3 regions of the Citrobacter europaeus genome follow, and region 1 is predicted to be linked to each of the others. Evidence: predicted binding sites of a transcription regulator. Region 1 holds the regulator's gene; each other region holds the start of a gene.
The links. Region 1 encodes Fur, which represses iron uptake genes when iron is present. Its sites were predicted from a motif close to ATAATAATGAGAACNACTATCAA; they were not measured.
Positions count from the first base shown of each region.

Region 2: exbB (tol-pal system-associated acyl-CoA thioesterase) is a predicted target of Fur. The motif match lies at 2,713-2,735, and genes of this name have one in related genera.
Region 3: sufA (Fe-S cluster assembly scaffold SufA) is a predicted target of Fur. The motif match lies at 1,857-1,879, and genes of this name have one in related genera.

Region 1 covers NZ_CP148084.1:3,544,865-3,549,241, forward strand. The annotation lists gene ybfF (esterase) at 1-346, shown strand, start outside; gene ybfE (LexA regulated protein) at 475-762, shown strand; gene fldA (flavodoxin FldA) at 918-1,448, shown strand; gene WHR59_RS16785 (ryhB-regulated fur leader peptide) at 1,659-1,745, shown strand; gene fur (ferric iron uptake transcriptional regulator) at 1,738-2,184, shown strand; gene tcuR (tricarballylate utilization LysR family transcriptional regulator TcuR) at 2,313-3,239, shown strand; gene tcuA (FAD-dependent tricarballylate dehydrogenase TcuA) at 3,337-4,377, shown strand, end outside.
Region 2 covers NZ_CP148084.1:755,031-759,407, reverse strand. The annotation lists gene WHR59_RS03595 (ESA_00282 family adhesion-associated protein) at 1-496, opposite strand, end outside; gene WHR59_RS03590 (hypothetical protein) at 601-1,005, shown strand; gene WHR59_RS03585 (hypothetical protein) at 1,007-1,414, shown strand; gene exbD (TonB system transport protein ExbD) at 1,485-1,910, opposite strand; gene exbB (tol-pal system-associated acyl-CoA thioesterase) at 1,917-2,651, opposite strand; gene metC (cystathionine beta-lyase) at 2,902-4,089, shown strand; gene yghB (DedA family general envelope maintenance protein YghB) at 4,221-4,377, shown strand, end outside.
Region 3 covers NZ_CP148084.1:2,323,866-2,328,242, reverse strand. The annotation lists gene sufB (Fe-S cluster assembly protein SufB) at 1-1,440, opposite strand, end outside; gene sufA (Fe-S cluster assembly scaffold SufA) at 1,449-1,817, opposite strand; gene WHR59_RS10935 (LysR family transcriptional regulator) at 2,303-3,178, opposite strand; gene WHR59_RS10930 (Vmh family MBL fold metallo-hydrolase) at 3,301-4,152, shown strand; gene WHR59_RS10925 (YdiH family protein) at 4,220-4,377, opposite strand, start outside.

The DNA of each region.
Region 1 (4,377 bases):
GCAGGCGGCGAGCGTCATGCGTCAACATCTGCAAGAAGAAGGCGTTATCCAATTTCTGCTGAAATCATTTGTCGACGGCGAGTGGCGTTTTAACGTTCCCGTGCTGTGGGATCAATATCCCCATATCGTCGGTTGGGAGACCATTCCGCCGTGGGAGCACCCGGCGCTGTTTATCCCTGGCGGCAACTCACCGTATGTTACCGAAGCGTATCGCGAACAGCTGCTGGCGCAATTCCCGCAGGCTCGGGCGCACGTTATTGCTGGCGCGGGTCATTGGGTGCATGCAGAAAAACCGGAGGCGGTGCTGCGCGCCATCCGTCGTTATCTGGACGAGCAGGCTAACTGATTAAAAACTCAGCGTCTGCGCGCGATTACGCGCGTGGGCGTTGGCGTGTCCCCCCTGCTGATGTATTATGGCGCGCTATCCATCCGGGCAGACGCCTGGCTGATTGTTTCCCCGAAGTCACCAAGATCATGGCCAAAGAACAAACGGACCGTACGACATTAGATCTGTTCGCGCAGGAGCGTCGCCCGGGACGACCCAAAACTAATCCGCTCTCGCGTGATGAACAGTTACGTATTAACAAACGTAATCAGCTTAAACGCGATAAAGTTCGCGGGCTTAAGCGTGTCGAACTGAAACTGAACGCTGATGCCGTTGACGCTCTGAACGAGCTGGCCGAGGCGCGCAATATGAGTCGCAGTGAACTCATCGAAGAGATGCTGATGGCCCAACTCAGCGCATTGCGCGGTCAGGCTTAGTCTGAATTTCTGCTCTAAATCATAAATCGTGTAGCACAGAGTGCAGTCCTGCGTGTTTGCTGTTTCCGCATGCCTGACTGTTCTGCTATGATTGCCCTTATCCGTGGGCAATGCGCCACCACCATTTCAATAAGTTTCAAGAGGTTATTTTACTCATGGCAATCACTGGCATCTTTTTCGGCAGCGACACCGGTAACACCGAAAACATCGCAAAAATGATTCAAAAACAGCTTGGTAAAGACGTTGCCGATGTTCATGACATTGCAAAAAGCAGCAAAGAAGACCTCGAAGGGTATGACATTCTGCTACTCGGCATCCCAACCTGGTACTACGGTGAAGCGCAGTGTGACTGGGACGATTTCTTCCCAACCCTCGAAGACATTGATTTTAACGGCAAACTGGTTGCATTGTTCGGCTGCGGCGACCAGGAAGATTACGCAGAATATTTCTGCGATGCGTTAGGCACAATTCGCGACATCATCGAACCGCGCGGCGCAACCATCGTTGGTCACTGGCCGACAGCGGGTTATCACTTTGAAGCGTCCAAAGGTCTGGCTGACGACGACCACTTTGTCGGTCTGGCTATCGATGAAGATCGCCAGCCTGAACTGACCGCTGAGCGCGTAGAAAAATGGGTTAAGCAGATCTCTGAAGAGCTGCACCTCGACGAAATCATCAATGCCTGATTTCGTGCGGCGCAGATTTCCATCTGCGCCGCATCAATAGATAAAACCAATCAAAATAATTGCTACAAATTTGTAACTTTTTCGTCTGACCCTGTACAATGGCTGGATGCCAATCGGGTGTTGCACAGTGTGTTTGTCGGCGATACCACGTTTTGATTAACAATATATGCCAGAGACTTGCAGTTTTCATTTAGCCATGGCAGTTCTATAATGAATCGCATTATCTCAAGTGCAATTTCTGTCACTTCTGTTAATGAAGTGAATCGTTTAGCTACAGGACAGATTCCGCATGACTGACAACAATACCGCATTAAAGAAGGCTGGCCTGAAAGTAACGCTTCCTCGTTTAAAAATTCTGGAAGTTCTTCAGGAACCGGATAACCATCACGTCAGTGCGGAAGACTTATACAAACGCCTGATCGATATGGGTGAAGAAATTGGTCTGGCGACCGTGTATCGCGTGCTGAACCAGTTTGATGATGCCGGTATCGTGACCCGCCATAATTTTGAAGGTGGTAAATCCGTCTTCGAACTGACTCAACAGCATCATCACGATCACCTCATCTGCCTTGACTGCGGCAAAGTGGTCGAGTTCAGCGATGATTCCATCGAAGCCCGCCAGCGTGAGATTGCGGCTAAACATGGCATTCGCTTAACTAACCATAGCCTCTATCTTTACGGTCACTGCGCCGAAGGCGATTGCCGCGAAGATGAGCACGCCCACGACGGCAAATAATGTAATGCTTTCTGAAAAGCCAACCCTCCGGTTGGCTTTTTTTATGGGCGTTACCTGCCCTTTTCCCCTTCCCTCCGCTCCTGTGTTGCTTTAATGTAAAAATCAATTGCCCCTTCCGGAGAGTCGAAATGGAACTTCGCCAGCTACGCTATTTTGTGCGCATTGTAGAAACCGGCAGCATGGGTAGCGCGGCGCTCGATCTCAATATCGGGGTTTCGGCACTCAGCCAGCAAATGTCGCGTCTGGAAAACGAACTCGCTATTCGCCTGCTGCAGCGCACCTCGCGAGGCGTGACGCCGACCAGCGCCGGACTGGCTTTTTACTCCCAGGCGCAGCTGGCGCTCCGTCACGCAGACGATGCGATCCTCGCCGCACGAGAGTCCCGGCTTTCCGGGCACGTCAGCGTCGGTATGGCTCCCAGTACCGCTTCCGTTCTCGGTATGCCTTTTATTCACGCCATGCGGGAAAGCTATAGCGATGTTCGCCTGCACGTGGTGGAAAGTCTCTCTGGTAATCTGGAACGGATGATTAATACCCGCCAGATTGATCTGGCTGTGGTGTTTCAAAAAGAAAAGATCCTGCGCTGGAGTGCCAGACCGATTCTCGAAGAACGGCTGTTTTTGATTGGGACCCATGCCCTACTGGCTGATATTGCCGATGACAATATTGCGCCTGCCCAACTGGCGAGTATTCCATTGATAATGCCAAGCCCAGGCCACGGTCTGCGCGGCAGGCTGGAGGCAATTAGTCAGGAACACGCGCTGAACATTGAGATCGCTACAGAAATTGATGGTCTGGCGCTGCTGATGCGCGCCGTGCGCAGTGGCATTGGCGCCACTCTTCAACCCGGAGCGGCGATTTCCCATCTCGATAAAGAGACGCTAAGAGTGATCGGCGTCCATAATCCGATACTTAGCCGCCCCAATTTTCTGGTGAGCCTATCTGACGATGAGCTCACCCCGGCGGGCCTCGCTGCCCGCGTGGTACTGACGAAAGTGATGCATCAACTGGTAGAAGCAGGAAGCTGGCCAGGTGCCATCCTTTACAATAACTAAAGCCCTCTTTAGCGCTACGTCATAGCGCCCGCACAAGCCGCACGTATACATTTCAATTACAAATTTAACAATTAGTTAAATGGTAATGGAGTATACGATGGTTGATGTTCTGGTGATTGGCGGTGGCAATGCTGCCTTATGCGCTGCCCTTACCGCCCGGGAGCAAGGCGCTTCCGTTTTACTACTCGAAGCGGCTCCCCGGGAATGGCGTGGGGGAAATTCCCAACACACGCGTAATCTGCGCTGTATGCATGATGCGCCGCAGGATGTGCTGGTAGAAAGCTATCCGGAAGAGGAGTTCTGGCAAGACCTGCAGCGCGTAACAGAAGGAAATACCAACGAAGCCCTGGCGCGTCTGGTGATCCGTACCTCATCACATTGCCGCGACTGGATGCGCCAGCACGGCGTCAATTTTCAGCCTCCACTCTCTGGCGCTTTACACGTGGCGCGAACCAACGCTTTTTTTATGGGGGGCGGTAAAGCTCTCGTGAATGCCTATTATCGCAGCGCAGAAAAGCTGGGCGTACAAATCCGCTATAACACACCGGTGCAGGCGCTTGAACTGCACAATGGCGAGTTCGTGGCGGCGCTGTCAGGCAACGAGCGTATCACAGCGAAATCCTGCGTGCTTGCCGCGGGCGGGTTTGAGTCTAACCGCGAATGGCTGCGAGAAGCGTGGGGAGAGAACGAGCGCGGCGAGTGGCCTGCGGATAACTTCCTGATTCGCGGTACGCGCTTTAACCAGGGCGTACTGCTCAAATTTATGATGGATGCCGGAGCCGACATTATCGGCGAACCCTCCCAGTCACACTGCGTAGCCATTGACGCCAGAGCGCCATTATATGACGGCGGAATTTGCACCCGCGTGGACTGCGTTTCGCTCGGCATAGTCGTCAACCGTGACGCTGAGCGTTTTTATGATGAGGGCGAAGATTTCTGGCCGAAACGCTACGCCATCTGGGGACGTCTGGTCGCTCAACAGCCAGGGCAGATTGGTTACTCCATCATCGACAGTAAAGCCATCGGCCACTTCATGCCTCCGGTCTTTCCTGGCGCACAGGCCAATACGCTGGCAGAACTGGCTCATCAGTTGGGGCTGAATGGTGAACGCTTTACCCACACCGTGACGGAGTACAAC
Region 2 (4,377 bases), 2.3 Mb from region 1:
CTTCCGCTTTAATCTCTGGACGTTGAAATTCCGGCCACACCAGCGCGACAAGCGCAGGATAAGCCTCCAGGCTGAACTCCCTGAAACACTGGCGTAAGTTGAGCACGTCCAGATCGGCATGCGGGACTTTCTCACCGCTCAGACAGCGCTTTTTAATATTATCGTAATATTTATACACCGCAGAGTTGAGATCGCTACAACGCCGCTGTGCATCAAATAGCCCTGGCGTCTCATTCAACTCTACCATTGTCATCCGTTTGATCGTCGAATGGATAAAATCGATATATTCGTGATTAACGCGCCAATACCATACCGGGGTAATCGAATTCATCAGTAGCGAAAAATGATCCTCCCCCTCTTCTTTACTCAGCATTTCCGGCTGATTTTCAGAGTACCCATTTTCTGTTTCTCGGTTTTTATTTGCACTGCGCATCAACAAAAGTACCCCGCAGGTAAGCAATAGCAGGGTAATAACAGAATAAAATATACTGTTCATATACTGGCTCCATTTTTTTTGATTTTAAAATTACGCCATGCTATTGTCAACGCGGCCTGGTTTAATTAAAACAACATCTCATTGGCATCAAAGGATATTTCAACATGCTTCCCGAGCATCTTGTTCCCTCGCGTTTTCACTTATCCTGCTCCTCATCCAATACCAGCCCCGCAGATAATAGTGAAAATTTGACTCAGGGGAAGAGAACATTAAGTGATTACGAACCCGATATTTTGATTAGCTCTGCCGCTACCGGCCAGGCACGCAATATGTTATTTGAAGAGTGCGACCGCCATTTAAAAGAGCGCCTGTTTCGTGCCGCAAAAATTGAGTCATTCACTCGCCTGCTCAATTCACTACAAGCGGAAGGTGACATCAACGCTCAAGAATTAAGTAAAATTTTGTCCACAAAAACAGCCACCGTTAATGAGCAGGGCAATAAAATTTGGCTTAATTTAATTACCCGCGAAACCAGCGATCCTATTTTTTATTCTCTGGAAGATAAATAAAATGAAAGATGTTGAGGATAATAATGTTTATTTGGCTTTAGATGACCATAAAAGCGATGAGTTTGTCTTAAAGCAAAATTTAGCCGTGCTGATTGCCAATAAAAACGCGACGCTGGAAAGCGTGGCCCAGGAAATAGTTTCTATACCTGCCGCACTGGTGCGTATGAAATGGCAAAATCGCCGTGAAATTTATGCACTACAGGCTAAGGAAGAGATCTACGGCGCCGCGATTGAAGCCATTATGGAGCAGCAACCAGAACTGCGGGACAAAATCATGGCCCGACTGGAGAGTACTTACCAGCATATACTCAAGCGAGAAACGGCCACCTTACGCCTGACGCGTAAACTGTCTGAGGGGAACTACGAACCCACCAGGATAACGACTGTCGCACTGGATGAGAACAGATAAGGGCGTGCGGAGGAGCTGGAACAGGAGCTGCAGGCCGGGTAAGGCGACAACCATTACCCGGCAACGAGGATTACTTCGCTTTTACGGTCTCTTCACCGACCAGACCAATTTTCAGGAAACCCGCCTGATGCAGCGTATCCATCACTTTCATCATGGTTTCATAATCGACGGTTTTATCCGCACGGAAGAAAATCGTAGTGTCTTTCTTCCCATCGGTCAGCGTATTTAATTCGCTAATCATGGTGTCGTCCGTCACCTGATTATTGCCGATAAACATACTCTTATCGGCTTTTACCGACAGATAAACCGGTTTTTCCGGACGCGGCTGCGGGGTACTGGTGGAAGCAGGGAGATTCACTTTCACATCCACCGTTGCCAACGGCGCGGCTACCATAAAGATGATCAATAAAACCAACATAACGTCGATAAACGGCGTCACGTTGATTTCATGCATTTCACCGTTATCGTCCAGGTTTTCATTAAAGCTCATTGCCATGGAACATCATCCTACACGTAATTTCTGCGCAGCACGTACTGGATGCGCAGAAGCGCTAGCATTCAGGTCCAGATCGCGACTTTGCAGCAACAGCACCTGTGCCGCGACATCGCCCAGCATCGCTTTATAGCTGCCAATCTGACGTGCGAAAATGTTGTAGATAACGACCGCAGGAATTGCCGCGACCAGACCGATCGCGGTCGCTAATAGCGCTTCTGCGATACCCGGCGCAACAACGGCCAGGTTGGTCGTTTGGGTTTGTGCGATCCCGATGAAGCTATTCATGATACCCCATACGGTACCAAACAGACCCACGAATGGAGAGATAGCCCCGATAGTGGCCAGGTATCCGTTACCGCGACCCATATGACGGCCTACCGCCGCCACACGACGCTCCAGACGGAAGCCGGTACGCTCTTTGATACCTTCGTTGTCGTCGCTGCCTTCTGACAGTTCCAGTTCGTTCTGCGCTTCATAAACCAACTGTGCGCCCAGGCTTTTGCCATCGAATCCTGCGGCAATCTCACTTGCCCTATCTAAAGAGCGGGCTTCCGCCAGCAGTTGCTGCTCACGCTTAAGGCGGCGTTTCTGAGTAAAGAACTCAAGGCTCTTACTAAAGAAGATAGCCCAGGTGACCACTGACGCCAAAATCAGCCCAATCATCACGCACTTAACCACGATATCGGCGTGCTGATACATACCCCAGACGGAAAGATCCGTCTGCATCAAATTATTACCCACTCTGTATCTCCAGGACGCAAATCACAAAATCTGAGCGTAATGATATCAAAAAGACGTCGAATTGATAGTCGTTCTCATTACTATTTACATATTGCCGCACCTTTGGTTTCTTTTCCTTGCGCTTACGCAGTAAAAAAGTCACCAGAAGCATTTTGAGATTATTTTCTACTGTATGACCGTTCCGCAGGATGCGTCACCTTAGATTCATGGTAGTTTAGACATCCAGACGTATAAAAACAGGTCAGACAACATGGCAGATAAACAACTTGAAACCAAACTCGTCCACGCAGGACGCAGTAAAAAGTACACGCTGGGCTCGGTAAATAGCGTGATCCAGCGCGCTTCTTCGCTGGTGTTTGACACCGTCGAGGCCAAAAAGCAGGCTACGCATAACCGGGCTAACGGTGGGCTTTTCTATGGCCGTCGCGGAACCCTGACGCATTTCTCCCTGCAGGAAGCGATGTGCGAACTGGAAGGCGGTGCAGGTTGCGCCTTGTTCCCCTGCGGCGCAGCGGCCGTTGCCAACACCATCCTCGCCTTTGTGGAGCAAGGGGATCATGTGCTAATGACCAACACCGCCTATGAACCCAGCCAGGATTTCTGCACCAAAATTCTCGGCAAGCTCGGCGTGTCCACCGGCTGGTTCGATCCGCTGGTTGGCGCCGGTATAGTGAAGCACATTCAGCCGAACACGAAAGTCGTATTTCTGGAATCTCCCGGCTCTGTCACTATGGAAGTGCATGATGTTCCAGCTATTGTTGCCGCCGTCAGACGCGTCGCGCCGGATGCTATCATCATGATTGATAACACCTGGGCTGCCGGGGTGCTGTTCAAAGCGCTGGATTTTGGTATCGATATTTCTATTCAGGCAGGTACCAAATATCTGATTGGTCATTCCGACGGCATGGTCGGCACGGCGGTATCTAATGCCCGCTGCTGGGATCAACTGCGCGAAAATGCCTATCTGATGGGGCAAATGCTGGACGCCGATACCGCCTATATGACCAGCCGTGGACTGCGTACGCTGAGCGTTCGCCTGCGTCAGCACCATGAAAGCAGCGTAAAGGTCGCCGAGTGGCTGGCCAGCCATCCGCAGGTCGCCCGCGTAAATCACCCGGCGCTTCCCGGCAGTAAAGGTCACGAATTCTGGAAGCGTGATTTCACCGGCTGCAGCGGCCTGTTCTCCTTTGTATTGAATAAGAAACTCAATCATGAGGAGCTTGCCGCGTATTTGGATCACTTCAGCCTGTTCAGCATGGCCTACTCCTGGGGTGGTTTTGAGTCGCTGATCCTCGCTAACCAGCCGGAACACATTGCCGCTATCCGTCCGCAAGGTGAGGTGGACTTCAGCGGAACGCTCATCCGTTTGCATATTGGTTTAGAGAATGTTGACGATCTGATTGCCGATTTGGCCGCAGGATTTGCCCGAATCGAGTAAAATTGCCACAGATGGACATATATGCAGACACTTCTGGTGGAAAAGTCTGCAATTGTTGCGTCCGGGATCAAGGCATCCCGGACAATTCAGGAGTACAATCCACACATAAACGCTGTTCCACAGGAAAGTCCATGGTAGTCATTCAAGATATTGTCTCCGCGCTCTGGCAACACGATTTTGCCGCGCTGGCGGATCCGCACGTTGTGAGCGTGGTTTACTTCGTCATGTTCGCCACACTGTTTTTAGAAAATGGTCTGCTACCCGCCTCCTTTTTACCCGGAGACAGCC
Region 3 (4,377 bases), 1.2 Mb from region 1:
CACGGCAAATTCCAGCGGCAGTTCAGAGAACACGTCTTTACAGAAACCATTCACGATCATCGAAATGGCATCCTCTTCGCTGATGCCGCGCTGCAGGCAGTAAAACAGCTGGTCTTCACCAATACGCGACGTTGTGGCTTCGTGCTCAAGCTGGGCGCTATTGTTACGACACTCGACATACGGGAAGGTGTGCGCCCCACAATCCGCGCCGATCAGCATCGAATCGCATTGGGTATAGTTGCGGGCATTGGTGGCGGTCGGCATGATCTTCACCAAACCGCGATAGCTGTTCTGGCTGTGTCCGGCGGAGATCCCTTTCGAGATAATGGTCGATTTGGTGTTCTTGCCGATGTGGATCATCTTGGTGCCGGTATCGGCCTGCTGGTGACCACTGGTTAGCGCAACGGAATAGAATTCGCCGATAGAGTTGTCGCCACGCAGAATGCAGCTTGGGTATTTCCACGTAATGGCTGAGCCGGTTTCCGACTGCGTCCACGACATTTTGCTGTTTTCGCCTTCGCACAGAGCGCGCTTGGTAACGAAGTTTAAAATGCCGCCAGTGTTACCATCGCCAGGGAACCAGTTTTGTACCGTCGAGTATTTCACTTCGGCATCTTTGTGGATGATGACCTCCACCACCGCGGCATGCAGCTGGTAGCTGTCACGCACCGGGGCTGAACAGCCTTCGATATAGCTGACGTAGCTGCCCTCATCCGCAACCAGAATGGTGCGTTCAAACTGCCCGGTTTTTTCCGCATTGATACGGAAATAGGTCGACAGTTCCATTGGGCAACGCACACCTTTCGGTACATAGATAAACGTACCGTCGGATGCCACCGCCGCATTCAGCGCGGCAAAGAAATTGTCATTACCTGGTACCACCGTGCCCAGATACTGTTTTACCAGCTCAGGGTGATCGTGAATCGCCTCACCGAACGAACAGAAAATAATGCCCTGTTCCGCCAGTTTGTCACGATAGGTGGTCGCTACCGACACCGAGTCAAAAATGGCATCAACCGCCACCTCTTTGCCTTCGCGGACCGGCACGCCAAGCTGTTCAAATGCGTCCTCAACCTCTTTGCTTAAAAACGCATTCGCCCCCGTTTGCTGTACCGCTCCCGGCTCAGATGCGCAGGTTTCATCGCAATTGCCGCAGGACGGCGCGGAGTAATAGCTATACTCCTGGTAATTCAGTTTGTCGTAATGCGCTTTCAGCCAGTGCGGCTCTTCCATGGAGAGCCATGCGTTAAAGGCATTCAGGCGAAATTCCAGCATCCAGTCGGGTTCATTTCGTTTTGCCGAAATCGCACGCACGACATCTTCGTTGATCCCTTTCGCCAGCTCATCAGTTTGCAGTTGGGTGAAGAAGCCCTCTTTATAATTAAGGTGCCCGCCAGCCCAGGTGTTGACATCGTCAGTTGCTTCAGTATTACGAGACATAGTACCGCCTATACCCCAAAACTTTCGCCACAGCCGCATTCGTTCTGGGCTTTCGGGTTATGAAATTTAAATAACTGATTTAATCCTTCGCGAACGAAATCGACCTCTGTACCGTCGATAAACGGCATCGCCTGTAACGGCACATAAAGTCTGGCGCCATCCGTTTCAAACAACAGATCGTCTTTTTGGACCTCGCGGACGGTGTCCAGCACGTAGCCGAATCCCGCACATCCCGTTTGCTTCACGCCTAAACGCACGCCCAACATGTCGGGTTGCTTTGCTACCAGCTCGCGGATATGCGCCGCAGCCGCTGGCGTTAACGTCAGTCCACGCCAGGCAAAATCGTCCGGGTTAAATGTTCCTGAATGCAATTCCATAGAGTTACCTCGAGTCACTAGCTTTGAAGCTATAACACCATGTTAGTGATAATGATTATCACTTCAACCCCTCAACAGCAGGGGCATTCGGGTTAATCGCCCTTTTTGACTACTTTTACTAAGCATAGACCCTGCAGCGTGGGTTTACAGGGATGGAATTTTTTGTTCAATACATTGATTAACAATGGATTATAAAAATCCAATCGTTCAGGCAGGTCAAATATTAAAAGATGTATAGATAATGTCTATTTAAGAGATAGGTGGGGATGACCGGAGGAAAATACAATTCTAATAATGAACAAACAAAAAACCCTTAAGTCTGCTTGCTGGCAGGCTTAAGGGTTCCGGCCCCATCCGGCGCTTATCTCCGGCACTCACGATGGCTTAGCTCTTGAAGGGGCGATAAGAAGAATCTCATACACTGAACAGTTTTTTTTAACACTAATGGCGGTTTGACTATTTTATAAGCACGTTTAGCCACCCAGTTAGCACTCTGGTTCACTAAGCGCATCCAGCAACAGGCGCAACCCTGCTGGCTGATGCTCTCGAGAAAGGTATAAACCATATATCGGCAGGCATTTAGGTTGAAGCTCGGGCAATAGTCTAATCAGTTTTCTCTGTGCCAGCCCTTCTCGCGCCTCCAGTTCAGGCACCAACGCAACGCCTATTCCCGCCAACGCCGACTCACAAAGTAGCGAAGAGATCCCGGCGCTCAAATTACCTCTGATTGCAGCAGAGACAGCCTGGCCCTGGGCATCCAGAAAGTGCCAGGATTTTCCAGCAAAACCGCTGTAGTAGAGACAATTATGCTGCGTAAGATCATCGATAGTCTCTGGAGTGCCATGCTGATGCAGATAATCAACAGACGCACAGAGCACCGATTTACAGTCGCCAAGGCGACGGGCGATAGTCCCTGGCTCGGGGTTTTCCGTTATACGGATCGCCACATCAATACGTTCTCCCACGAGGCTTACCGGTTGGTTATTGATCTCCACCTCGATACGCAGTTGCGGATACCTCGCCAGAAAAGCGGGCAGAACCGGCGCTAAGATATGCAAGGCAGTAAAATGTGCACAGGCCACACGTAACGTGCCGGACGGCGTTTGTGCGGCGCTGGCGGCGCCAATATCCAGCGAAAGTTGCGCCAGAGAACGTGTTTTCAGTAATGCCTCTTCACCCGCTGGCGTGATCGTCAAACGGCGCGACGAACGATGGATAAGCCTTGTCCCCGCCCATTTCTCCATCTCGTCGAGATATCGACTGACCATCGGGCGCGACAACCCCAATGCGCGCGCGGCGGCACTCAGACTGCCCAAATCACAGATATGGTTGAATACCGTTGCCGCCATCACTCTGTCCATTGCATCCCATCCGATCGTTTTACGAAACTCAGCATGTCCTAATGAGGGAATTCTAACAGATACGAATATGCTTAAAATACGGGAACTATCAAAAGACAATTCCCTGCATAAGGTTACCTGGTATGAAAGTTAAATCTCTGGCCCTGTTATTACCTCTGTTTGCGTCTTCAGCTTTTGCCGCACCGCTACAGCTCGACGTCTATAATCCGCAGGATAAGGCTATTTTCCCAGTCTCTTCGACGCTGGTGTCTGGCCCTAAAGAGGCGATTTTGTTTGACGCCCAGTTCAGCACCAAAGATGGCGAACAACTGGTGCAGATGATTCGCGCCAGCGGTAAAACGCTGAAGGCTATCGTGATCACTTCCGGCGATCCGGATTTCTATTTCGGTCTGCAGCCCATCGTCAACGCGTTCCCGCAGGTAAAAGTTCTGGCAACACCGCACGTAGTAGACCATATCCGCGCCACCAAAGAGGCTAAGCTGCAGTTCTGGGGCCCGCAAATGAAGGACGGCGCGCCAACATCGCTCACCGTTCCACAGGCAACCACGCAAACGCATTTCACGATTGATGGCGAAACGCTGGAACTGCGTCATCCTGACGATTATGCAGCCTATGTCTGGATCCCGGCGAACCGTGCCATTATTGGCGGGACCGGCGTGGCTTCCGGGATTCACGTATGGACGGCGGATACACAGTCTGCAGAACAACGTAGCGCATGGCGTAGCGTACTGAGCGAAATGCAGAATTTACAGCCTACTCAGGTAGTTCCGGGCCATTACATTGGCGAACGCCCTGCGGGCGATAAGGCCATTCGCTTCACACATGACTATTTACAGTCGTTTGAGCAGGCGTTGGGGGCGAAGAAAGGTTCAGACTATGTGATTAAAACCATGACCGCAGCATGGCCGGGTCTTGCGGACGCAAGTTCTCTGGAGCTAAGTGCGAAGGTTAATAGCGGTGAGATGAAGTGGTAATTAAGATCTAAGGCAAAAAATAACCCCGAACGCGTGTCGGGGTTTTATTACGATAAGCATACCGGAATCAATGAACGCCCATGCGCCAGGCAAAATAGATCTCTTCTTTCAATTCAGTTGAAGAGAGCGCCAACAGATCTGCAAACTCCAGCTCAAGTTGTTTCAGTCTTTTCAGGTACTGAGCCGGTGAAAGATCGGTTTTATCACGACGTAAAAATTCTATTG